Regions from separate parts of the Nonomuraea sp. NPDC050404 genome, predicted to be linked through region 3. Evidence: riboswitches for the same ligand, from Rfam matches in the RefSeq annotation. Region 3 holds a riboswitch; each other region holds the start of a gene.
What was found. A riboswitch is a leader RNA that binds a small molecule or an ion and turns the genes downstream of it on or off. The one in region 3 is predicted to bind thiamine pyrophosphate.

Region 1 (3,265 bases), on a different contig from region 3:
ACGGGCTGCGCGGCAACAAGACGCTCATCGACTACTCCGCCACCAAGGGCGCCATCAACGCCTTCACCTACTCCATGGCGCAGAACCTGGTCGATCGCGGGATCAGGATCAACGCCGTGGCACCCGGGCCGGTGTGGACGCCGCTGATCCCGGCGACCATGCCGGAGGAGAAGGTGGCGAAGTTCGGCGAACAGGTCCCGATGGGGCGGGCCGCCGATCCGGACGAGATCGCCCCCTCGTACGTGTTCTTCGCCTCCAACCGGCTGTCGTCGTACTACACGGGCGAGATCCTGGCCCCGATCGGCGGGGAGACGCTACCCGGTTAGTCGACGTAGAGATTGCCGCCGAGCCTCCTGAATTCGGCGGCTTTCTCCGCGTAGCCCGCATCCCTGATCTCGGCGGCCTTCTCCGCGTAGCCCGCGTCCCTGATCTCGTGGCTGATCCGCATGGAGCAGAACTTCGGCCCGCACATCGAGCAGAAGTGCGCGGTCTTGGCCGGCGCGGCGGGCAGCGTCTCGTCGTGGAAGGCGCGCGCCGTGTCGGGGTCTAGCGACAGGTCGAACTGGTCCTCCCAGCGGAACTCGAAGCGCGCGTCGGACAGCGCGTCGTCCCACTCCTGCGCCTTCGGATGCCCCTTTGCCAGGTCAGCGGCATGAGCGGCGATCTTGTACGTGATCACGCCCGTCTTGACGTCGTCCTTGTCCGGCAGACCGAGGTGCTCCTTGGGCGTGACGTAACAGAGCATCGCGGTGCCGAACCAGCCGATCATGGCGGCCCCGATGCCCGAGGTGATGTGATCGTAGCCGGGCGCGACGTCCGTCACGAGCGGGCCCAGCGTGTAGAACGGCGCGTCGTCGCAGAGCTCGCGCTGCAGGTCCACGTTCTCCTTGATCTTGTGCATGGGCACGTGGCCCGGCCCCTCGATCATCACCTGGACGTCGTGCTCGCGCGCGATCCCCGTCAGCTCGCCCAGCGTGCGCAGCTCGGCGAACTGGGCCTCGTCGTTGGCGTCGGCGATCGAACCGGGGCGCAGGCCATCGCCGAGCGAGTACGACACGTCGTAGCGGGCCAGGATCTCGCACATCTCGGCGAAGTTCTCGTACAGGAAGCTCTCGCGGTGGTGCGCCAGGCACCAGGCGGCCATGATCGAGCCGCCGCGCGAGACTATTCCGGTCTTACGCCCTGCGGTGAGCGGCACGTACGCCAGCCGCACGCCCGCGTGCACGGTCACGTAGTCGACGCCCTGCTCGCACTGCTCGATCAGGGTGTCGCGGTAGACCTCCCACGACAGCAGCTCGGGCCGGCCCTTGACCTTCTCCAGCGCCTGGTAGATGGGCACGGTGCCGACCGGTACGGGCGAGTTGCGCAGGATCCACTCGCGCGTCTCATGGATGTCGTTTCCGGTGGACAGGTCCATGATCGTGTCGGCGCCCCACCTGGTGGCCCAGGTCATCTTCTCGACCTCCTCCTCGATGGAGGAGGTCACCGCGGAGTTGCCGATGTTGGCGTTGATCTTCACGAGGAAGTTGCGGCCGATGATCATCGGCTCGGACTCGGGGTGGTTGACGTTCGCGGGGATGATGGCCCGGCCGGCGGCGACCTCCTGGCGTACGAACTCGGGCGTGACGCCCTCGCGCACGGCCACGAATTCCATCTCCCTGGTCACCAGCCCGCGCCGGGCGCAGCCGACCTGCGTGACCGGCTGACCGGCCGCGCGCCGCTCGCCGATCCACCGCTCACGCAGGCGTGGCAGCCCGCGCCGCAGGTCCGGCTCGTAGGCGGGGTCGGTGTACGGGCCCGAGGTGTCGTACAGCGTCACCGACGAGCCGTTGGACAGGTTGACCTGCCGCATGGGCACCCGCAGGTCACCGTTGTAGATCTTGGAAAAGCGCGCGTCGCTCATCGCGCAAACTCCCTTCGCCGGCATTATCCGGAGCAGGTTCTGGCGGTCGGCGGCTGTCAGCCGTCCTCTCAGCCCGGTCCGCACCGGGCTCCCGCGTTGGTCGGCGATGATCGTACCCACGGCCCGCCCGGCCCGAAACCTCGCGGGCGAGGTTTGGCGATCGCCGTCAGCGGTACGGTCCCATCAGGGGAAACATGAGAAAAATCGCCGCTGTCGTTGGACTACTCGTCGTGATGACCGCCTCCGGCGCCACTGCCGCCGCCGGTGACGGCATGCAGCAGCACGAAGTGAGCCAGGAGCAGTACGACACTCTGATCGCCCAGTGCCGCTACGCCGACACGGGGAAGGGGAAGTGCCGTGCGGCGGTCAGGGAGATGTATCGCGTCGGCAAATCCGACTCGACGCTCGACTGCCGGACATACTCCGGCGTGTCCGTCTGTGGCACACTCAGGCTCAGCAAGACCGAACGCGCGTGCACCCGCGACTCACAGGCGGCCGGAATCCCGTTCCGCCGGGCGGAAGTGGAGTGTTACGCCCTGCCCTGAGGAGCTGTGGTCTTGATCATCGTAGGCGCCGACGGCTCCCGTACCGGCCTGGAGGCGGTCGGCTGGGCCGCGGCCGAGGCGGAGCTGCGCAACTCTCCGCTGACCATCGCGTACGCCGTACCCAAATGGGTGAGCGAGGACACCGCCGTCCAGCACTACGCCGAGGTGGCCAGGTGGATGCGCGACGGCGCGCACTCCGTGCTGGACGCGGCCAGGGACCGCGCCCGCCGTGAGTGGCCGCAGGTGCTCGTCGAGGGCATGCTGGTGCCGGGCGACCCCCGCTCGGCGCTGATCAGGATGTCCGAGGGCGGCGCACTGCTGGTCGTGGGCAGTCGCGGGATCGGCGGGGTGCGGGGGCTGCTGGTGGGGTCGGTCGCGCACGGGGTGGCCGCGCACGCGCGTACGGACGTCGTGCTCGTTCACGAGACACCCGCCTCCCCGCGCGGCGAGATCGTGGCCGGGGCCGACGGCTCGCCGGGCGCCGAGCGGGCGCTCGAATTCGCCTTCACCGAGGCCGCGTTGCGGGGCGCACGGGTGCGCGCCGTCCGGGCCTGGGCCTGGCCCCAGGCGGGCGGCTTCGAGGCGGCCTCCCCCGAGCGCGAACGGGACACGGTCGGAGCCCTGGAGGAGTCGCTGGCCGAGCACCGGAAACGGCATCCCGGGGTGCAGGTGGTGGCCGAGGTCGTGCGCGGGCATCCGATGGAGGTGCTGAAGGAGGCCGCGGTACGGGCCGATCTGCTGGTCGTGGGGTCGCGGGGGCATGGGCAGCTGGCCGGGATGTTGATCGGCTCCATCAGCCAGGCCCTCCTGCACCACG
Region 2 (3,265 bases), on a different contig from region 3:
CGCTCACGACCCCGCTCAGCATGCCCGTGGACAGCCCCAGGTCGGCCCGGATCGACGGGAGCGCGATGTTCAGCATGGCCACGTCGATGCCCTCAAGGAAGATGGCCCCGCACAGAACGATCAGTACGCCCCATGAGCGGGCGGATGTAGGCACAACAAACCCCCGGTTACGAATAGTAGGTCGGTTCTCTCTTGTAACCGTCCAAATCATGCGTCAACATGGAATTTCATGGAAGACGGCACTTTGAGGTCACTCAGTTACTGCGAAGGCACCATGGATGACGACTACGACGTGCGCCAGTGGGATGTCCGGCAGGACTGCGAGGTCCGTCAGATACTCGACCGCATCGCGGACAAGTGGTCGCTGCTGGTGATCGCCCTGCTCGACTGCCAGAGCCTGCGCTTCACCCAGCTCCGCCGCGAGATCGACGGCATCAGCCAGCGCATGCTCAGCGTCACCCTGCGCCAGCTCGAACGCGACGGCCTGGTCAGCCGCACGGTGTATCCCGTCGTGCCGCCCAGGGTGGACTACGCGCTGACGCCGCTCGGCCGTACCCTGCACCAGACCATCAAGCCTCTGGTCACGTGGACGGAGGCGCACCAGGAGCAGATAGCGGCGGCACGTGCCGCCTACGACGCCAGGCACGAGATGATGGAGGCATGACCGTTCCTGAGATCGAGGCCGGCGCCGTTCCCGCCGACGCCTACCTGCTCGACGTCCGCGAGCAGGACGAATGGCTGGCCGGGCACGCCCCCGACGCCGTGCACATCCCGATGACCCAGATCCAGGGCCGGGTCGAGGAGGTCCCCGAGGACCGGAAGATCTACGTCGTGTGCCGGGTGGGCGGGCGGTCCATGCAGGTCGCGGCCTGGCTCAACCGGCTCGGGCGCGACGCGGTCAACGTCGGCGGCGGCATGCAGTCGTGGGAGTCCGCCAGCCGCCCGATGGTCAGCGAGACGGGCCAGCAGCCCTACGTCGCATAAAGCGGGACAGGGCAGCGGCCCCTACGCCGCACAAAGGCCGCACAAAGTACGTCGCTTAAAGTACGTGAAGGCGCCCTCTATGGCGGTTCAGCCGCCATTGAGGCATGATGAGGGCGCAAACTTCAGATAGTCGCGGGAGCTCGGGGTGCCGGGCTGAGAGGGCAGCAAGTGATCCGCTGCCGACCGCCTGAACCTGTCCGGGTAATGCCGGCGTAGGGAGTGTGCGATGGCGCGCGTCGCCGACGAAGTTCCGCTGACACTCGAAGGCAGGCCGCCGAAGACGCTGGGCGTGCTCGACCAGGGTGCGCTCTGGGCGAACCTGGGCGTCAGCCTCCTCGGCTTCTCCGGGGCCATGTTTCTGCTCAACCCGCTCGGGAACGCCCCGCTCAGCCTGTCCGCGGCGCTCGTGGCCACCGTGGTCGGCAGCCTGATCGGCACGGCCATGGTGGGCCTTTCCGCCATCCCGGGCACGCGCACGGGGCAGCCGTCGATGGTGCTGCTGCGGGGGCTGTTCGGGGCCAGGATCTCCTATCTGCCTACGGTGCTGAACATCGTGCAGATGCTCGGCTGGGGGGCCTTCGAGCTCTGGGTGATCGCGATGGGGGCCAGCGCGATCTTCGGCGCGGTGCCGTACCAGGTGTGGGTGATCGTGGCGGGCGTGCTGACCACCGCGCTGACGATCTGGCCGCTCGGGTCGATCCGGGTGCTGCGCCGGTACGTCACCATCGGCGTGATCATCTCGATGGTCTGGTTCACGGTGGTGTTCCTGCGCGAGGCCCCCGCGCACACCGGCGGGTCGTGGAGCGCCTTCCCGGCCGCGGTGGACTACGTGATCGCGCTGTCGGTGTCCTGGGTGCCGATGGCGGCCGACTTCGCCAGGCACTCCCGTTCCAGCGCCGCCGCCTTCACCGGCGTGGTCGGCGGCTACACGCTGGCGCAGGTGGCCTGCCTGGGACTGGGCGTGTACGCGGTGGCGATCGCGGGCTCCTCCGACCCGGCCGCCGTCTTCGGACCGTTCGTCGCTGCGCCGCTGGGCGCGTTGTTCTTCGGCATCCTGGTGCTGCGCGAGACCGACCAGTCCTTCGCCAACGTCTACTCCACCACGGTCTCGCTGCAGAACCTGATGCCGCGCATGGACCGGCGGGTGTTCTCCGTGGCCATCGGCGTGCTCACCGTCGCGATCGCGCTGATCGTGGACGTGACGTCCTACAGCGCGTTCCTGGGCGTGATCGGGGCGGTGTTCGTGCCGATGTTCGCGGTGCTCGCGGTGGACTACTTCGTGCTGGGCGGGGCCGGTCGCTGGAACACCGCGCACGACGCGCCCTCGCGCTGGGCCATGCTGATCCCGTGGGCGCTGGGCTTCGTGGCCTACTGGCTGACGACCTCGACGCCGTCCGTGGCGGCCTGGGATGCCTTCTGGGCCGGCGCGCGGGAGGCCATCGGCTTCACCCGGCAGACGTGGATGAACGGGGCCCTGGGCGCGGCTCTGGTGGCCGGACTGGTGACGCTGCTCCTCGGCCTGCTGCTGCGGCGGCGGCGCTGAGCCCCAGTCGGTGGTCGGCCCGTTGTGGCGACGCTGAGCCCCAGCCGACGCTCAGCCCGTTGTGGCGGCGCTGAGCCGCCCCGGCGGGCGCTCAGCCCGCGGTGGCGGTGCGGCGTTCGACGTTGAGCAGGTGCTGCTTGGCGGACTGGCCGCCGGCGTAGTCGCCGAGCGCGCCGTCCTCGCGCACCACCCGGTGGCAGGGCACGATCACGCAGACGGGGTTGGAGGCCAGCGCGTTGCCGATCGCCCGCAGCGCGCGCGGCCTGCCGATGCTCTCGCCGATCTGCTCCAGCGTCGTGGTGGTGCCGTAGGGGACGGCCATCGTCTTCTGCAGCACCGTACGCGCGAAGGTCGTGGCCAGCGTCAGGTCCACCGGCGTGGCGAACGCGCGCAGCCGCCCGGAGAAGTACGCGTCCAGTTCCCTGCGCACCGGGTCGAGCCGTCTGGCGTCGGGCCCGATGAAGCGGCCCACATGCCGGGACAGCAGCTCGTACACGTCGTTCTCAGGCTCGAAGCTGCACGCCGCGATGCCCTTGCCCGTCACGGCCAGCATCAGCGTGCCCACCGCGCCCTCGTAGGCGCCGAAGGCGATGTCGGGTGGCGTCTGACCCCGATAGGTGCTGGAGGTCACCCGCAACAGGGCATCGAGGTCGTTACTCGACATGCCACCACCTCTCCCACCGCAAGGGAATCACCGTGACCGCAGCGTATCGGACGGATCGCCCGACGTACCCACCG
Region 3 (3,265 bases):
GTCGAGGAACACCGCGGGCACCTGTGGCCCGCCGCTGCCCCGGCGTACGCCGAGGAGCTTGTGATCCCGCAGGAGTTGTTTGGCCCGCCCGACCGGAAGGTCAAGGCGCGAGGCCACTTCAGGGAGTGTCAGCCACTCGTCCACGAGTTGGTCGGTCTCCCGGTCGATCTGTGCAACAGAAAGCGTCACGAAACCACAACTACCACATGCCGTGCTTGCTCAAACAACACAATCCCGTAGGGGTACTTCTGGATCTACCAGGCGTTCCGCGTCCAGACGCCCGCCGGAGGCGATGATCCGGCGTCCCTGCACGTAGTCGCGGGGCCGGTCCACGGCCAGCACCGCGGCCACGACATCGTCGGCGGTGAGCCAGACGGCCGACCATTTTCCCTCCGGGTCGCCCCGGTAGATGAGCCGCTCGCCCGCCGGGTGGTGGCCGGTGTACTGCATCATGTGGCCGAACTGCTCCGACCAGAAGTACGGCACCGGGTCGTACACCGCCTCCTCCCCCAGCAACGACGCGGCTGCGACCTCGGGGGCGTTGAGGGCGGTGTCCCAGTGCTCCACCCTGAGCCTGGTCCCCCAGCGGCGCGACCACCAGGCGGCGCAGTCGCCGACCGCGACGACACCCGGCAGGGAGGTACGCAGGTGCTCGTCGGTGACGACGCCGTTGTGCAGGTCGATGTCGGCGCCGGCCAGCCATTCGACGGCCGGGCGCACGCCGATGCCGGTGACCACCACGTGGGACTCGACGAACTCGCCGCCCACCAGCCGCACGCCGCCCTCGTCCACGGAGTCGACCATGGTGTTCAGCCGCAGGTCGATGCCGTCGTACCAGTGCCGGGTACGGGCTCCGATCTCGGTGCCGACGGCGGTGGCCAGCGGGGTCGGGGCGCTCTCGACGACCGTCACGGCGCAGCCGGCGCGGCGCGCGGCGGTGGCCACCTCCGCGCCGATCCAGCCGGCACCGATGATCGTCACGCGGGCACCGGGAACGAGCACGGCGCGCAGTTCGTGGGCGTCGTCGAGGGTGCGCAGCACGTGCTGGAGGCCGTCGCCCGGCAGCCTGATCGGGTCGGCGCCGGTGGCGATGACCAGGCCGTCGTAGGCGATCTCGCCCTCGGTGGTCTCCACGACGCCGGCCCGCAACGACTTGGCGCCGACGCCCGGCAGGAAGTCGACCCCCAGGGCGTCGAGGTCGGTGTCGACGAAGCTGGTGTCGGCCTCGCCCTTGAGCACGGCCTTGGACAGGGGCGGGCGGTCGTAGGGGCGATGGCGTTCCTGACCGATCAGCGTGATGCGGCCGGTGTGGCCGCGCCCGCGCAGGACCTCGACCGTACGCACCCCGGCCAGGCCCGCTCCCACCACCACGACTTGGTTCACGTTCATGACCATAACGGGGGCGGTGCGTGCGCATCGAACCGAGGCCGTAGGCTGAGGTACGTAAGACGCGCGGGAGTCCGGCCATTACCGGGCTGAGAGGAAGGCTTTACCGGGCCTTCGACCGCAAGACACCTGATCCGGATCATGCCGGCGAAGGGAGCGCATGTGGATGTGATCGTGGGTGGCGGGGTCGTCGGGCTCTCCGTGGCCTGGCGGATGGCCCGCGCGGGGCGGCCGGTCACCGTGGTTGACCCGGCTCCCGGCACCGGGGCCTCGTACGCGGCGGCGGGGATGCTGGCCCCGGTCAGCGAGGTGACCTACACCGAGACGCCGCTGCTGCGGCTGGGGGTGGCCGCGCTGCGCCGCTGGCCCGCCTTCGCCGCCGAACTGACCACCGACGCCGGCCTCGACCCCGGCGGCGAATCCGGCGGCGAATCCGGCGGCGAATCCGGCAGTGGCCCCGACGGCGATCCGGTGCGCGAGCCCGGCGGTGGGATCGGCGGCGTTTCCGGTGACGGCTTCAGCGGTGGCTCCGGTGGCGATCCGGCGCGCGGGCTGGACCTGCGCTCGGACGGGACGCTGGACGTCGCCTTCGGGACCGACGACCTGGCGGCGCTGGATGAGCTGGCGGGCTACATGGACAAGCTCGGCCTGCCGGTCCAGCGGCTGACCGGGCGCGAGTGCCGGCGCCTGGAGCCCATGCTGGCCCCCTCGGTGCGTGGCGGCCTGCTGGCGCCCGGCGACGCGTGGGTGGATCCGCGCCGCGTGACGTCCGCCCTGCTGGCCGCGCTCGAACGCCTCAGCGTCCCCCTGGTGCGGGCCCGCGCGACCGAGCTGCTGCGCGAGGACGGCCGAGTCGTGGGGGTACGCCTGGCCGACGCCGACCAGCGTGAAGTGCAGGGCGAGCGGGTCGTCGTGGCCGCAGGGGCGTGGAGTGCCGGGCTGGCCGAGGTGCCGGTGCGGCCGGTGAAGGGGCAGATCATGCGGTTGCGTTCCCCGCAGCCGCTGCTCAGCCGATGTGTACGCGGCACCGTACACGGCTCGTCCGTCTACCTGGTCCCCCGAGGCGACGGCGAGCTCGTCGTCGGCGCGACCCAGGAGGAGATGGGCTTCGACACCAGGGTCACCGCGGGCGGCCTGTACGAGCTGCTGCGCGACGCCAGGGAGCTGGTGCCGGGCGTCACCGAGCTGGAGGTGGCCGACGTGGTGGCGGGGCTGCGGCCGGGCACGCCCGACAACCTGCCGCTCATCGGGCCATCGGGCACGCCGGGGCTGGCGTACGCGACGGGACACCACCGGGGCGGCGTGCTGCTCGCCCCGCTCACGACGGAGATCCTGCTGGGCGCCCTGACGGGCGAGGAGAGCGAGCTGGCGGCGTGGTGCGCGCCGGCAAGATTTCGGGAAATTTCATGATTATTAGCATCAACGGGGCCGCGCACGAGGTCGCCGACGGCATGACCGTGGCGCAGGCCGTACGCACACTGACCGCGGCGACCACCGGAGTGGCCGTGGCACTGAACGACGAGGTGGTCACACGCGGCGCCTGGGAGACGACGGCGCTGAGCGACCGTGACCGCGTGGAGGTTCTGACGGCGGTGCAAGGTGGATGATCTGATCATCGCCGGGGAGAAGTTCTCCTCCCGGCTCATCATGGGAACCGGCGGCGCGCCCTCGCTGGAGGTGCTCGACCAGGCGCTGGCGGCGTCGGGCACCGAGCTCACGACGGTGGCGATGCGCAGGCTCGACCCCGGCGCCCGCGGCTCGGTGCTGGACGTGCTGCGCGAGCGCGACATCAAGGTGCTGCCGAACACGGCGGGCTGCTTCACCGCGGGCGAGGCCGTGCTGACGGCCCGGCTGGCAAGGGAGGCCCTGGGCACCAACT

Region 1: linked by a shared signal. The riboswitch ahead of thiC (phosphomethylpyrimidine synthase ThiC) and the one ahead of AB0I81_RS22050 (FAD-dependent oxidoreductase) in region 3 are both predicted to bind thiamine pyrophosphate.
Region 2: linked by a shared signal. The riboswitch ahead of AB0I81_RS09770 (cytosine permease) and the one ahead of AB0I81_RS22050 (FAD-dependent oxidoreductase) in region 3 are both predicted to bind thiamine pyrophosphate.

What each region holds. Positions count from the first base shown of each region.
Region 1 is NZ_JBFAKB010000035.1:3,996-7,260, reverse strand. It holds gene AB0I81_RS54255 (SDR family oxidoreductase) at 1-326, shown strand, start outside; gene thiC (phosphomethylpyrimidine synthase ThiC) at 323-1,903, opposite strand; TPP riboswitch at 1,896-2,008, opposite strand; gene AB0I81_RS54245 (hypothetical protein) at 2,098-2,448, shown strand; gene AB0I81_RS54240 (universal stress protein) at 2,461-3,265, shown strand, end outside.
Region 2 is NZ_JBFAKB010000003.1:291,559-294,823, forward strand. It holds gene AB0I81_RS09755 (MFS transporter) at 1-154, opposite strand, end outside; gene AB0I81_RS09760 (helix-turn-helix domain-containing protein) at 275-664, shown strand; gene AB0I81_RS09765 (rhodanese-like domain-containing protein) at 661-984, shown strand; TPP riboswitch at 1,107-1,220, shown strand; gene AB0I81_RS09770 (cytosine permease) at 1,211-2,527, shown strand; gene AB0I81_RS09775 (methylated-DNA--[protein]-cysteine S-methyltransferase) at 2,619-3,191, opposite strand.
Region 3 is NZ_JBFAKB010000007.1:401,949-405,213, reverse strand. It holds gene AB0I81_RS22060 (Rv2175c family DNA-binding protein) at 1-189, opposite strand, end outside; gene AB0I81_RS22055 (FAD-dependent oxidoreductase) at 220-1,389, opposite strand; TPP riboswitch at 1,443-1,559, shown strand; gene AB0I81_RS22050 (FAD-dependent oxidoreductase) at 1,549-2,796, shown strand; gene thiS (sulfur carrier protein ThiS) at 2,793-2,993, shown strand; gene AB0I81_RS22040 (thiazole synthase) at 2,986-3,265, shown strand, end outside.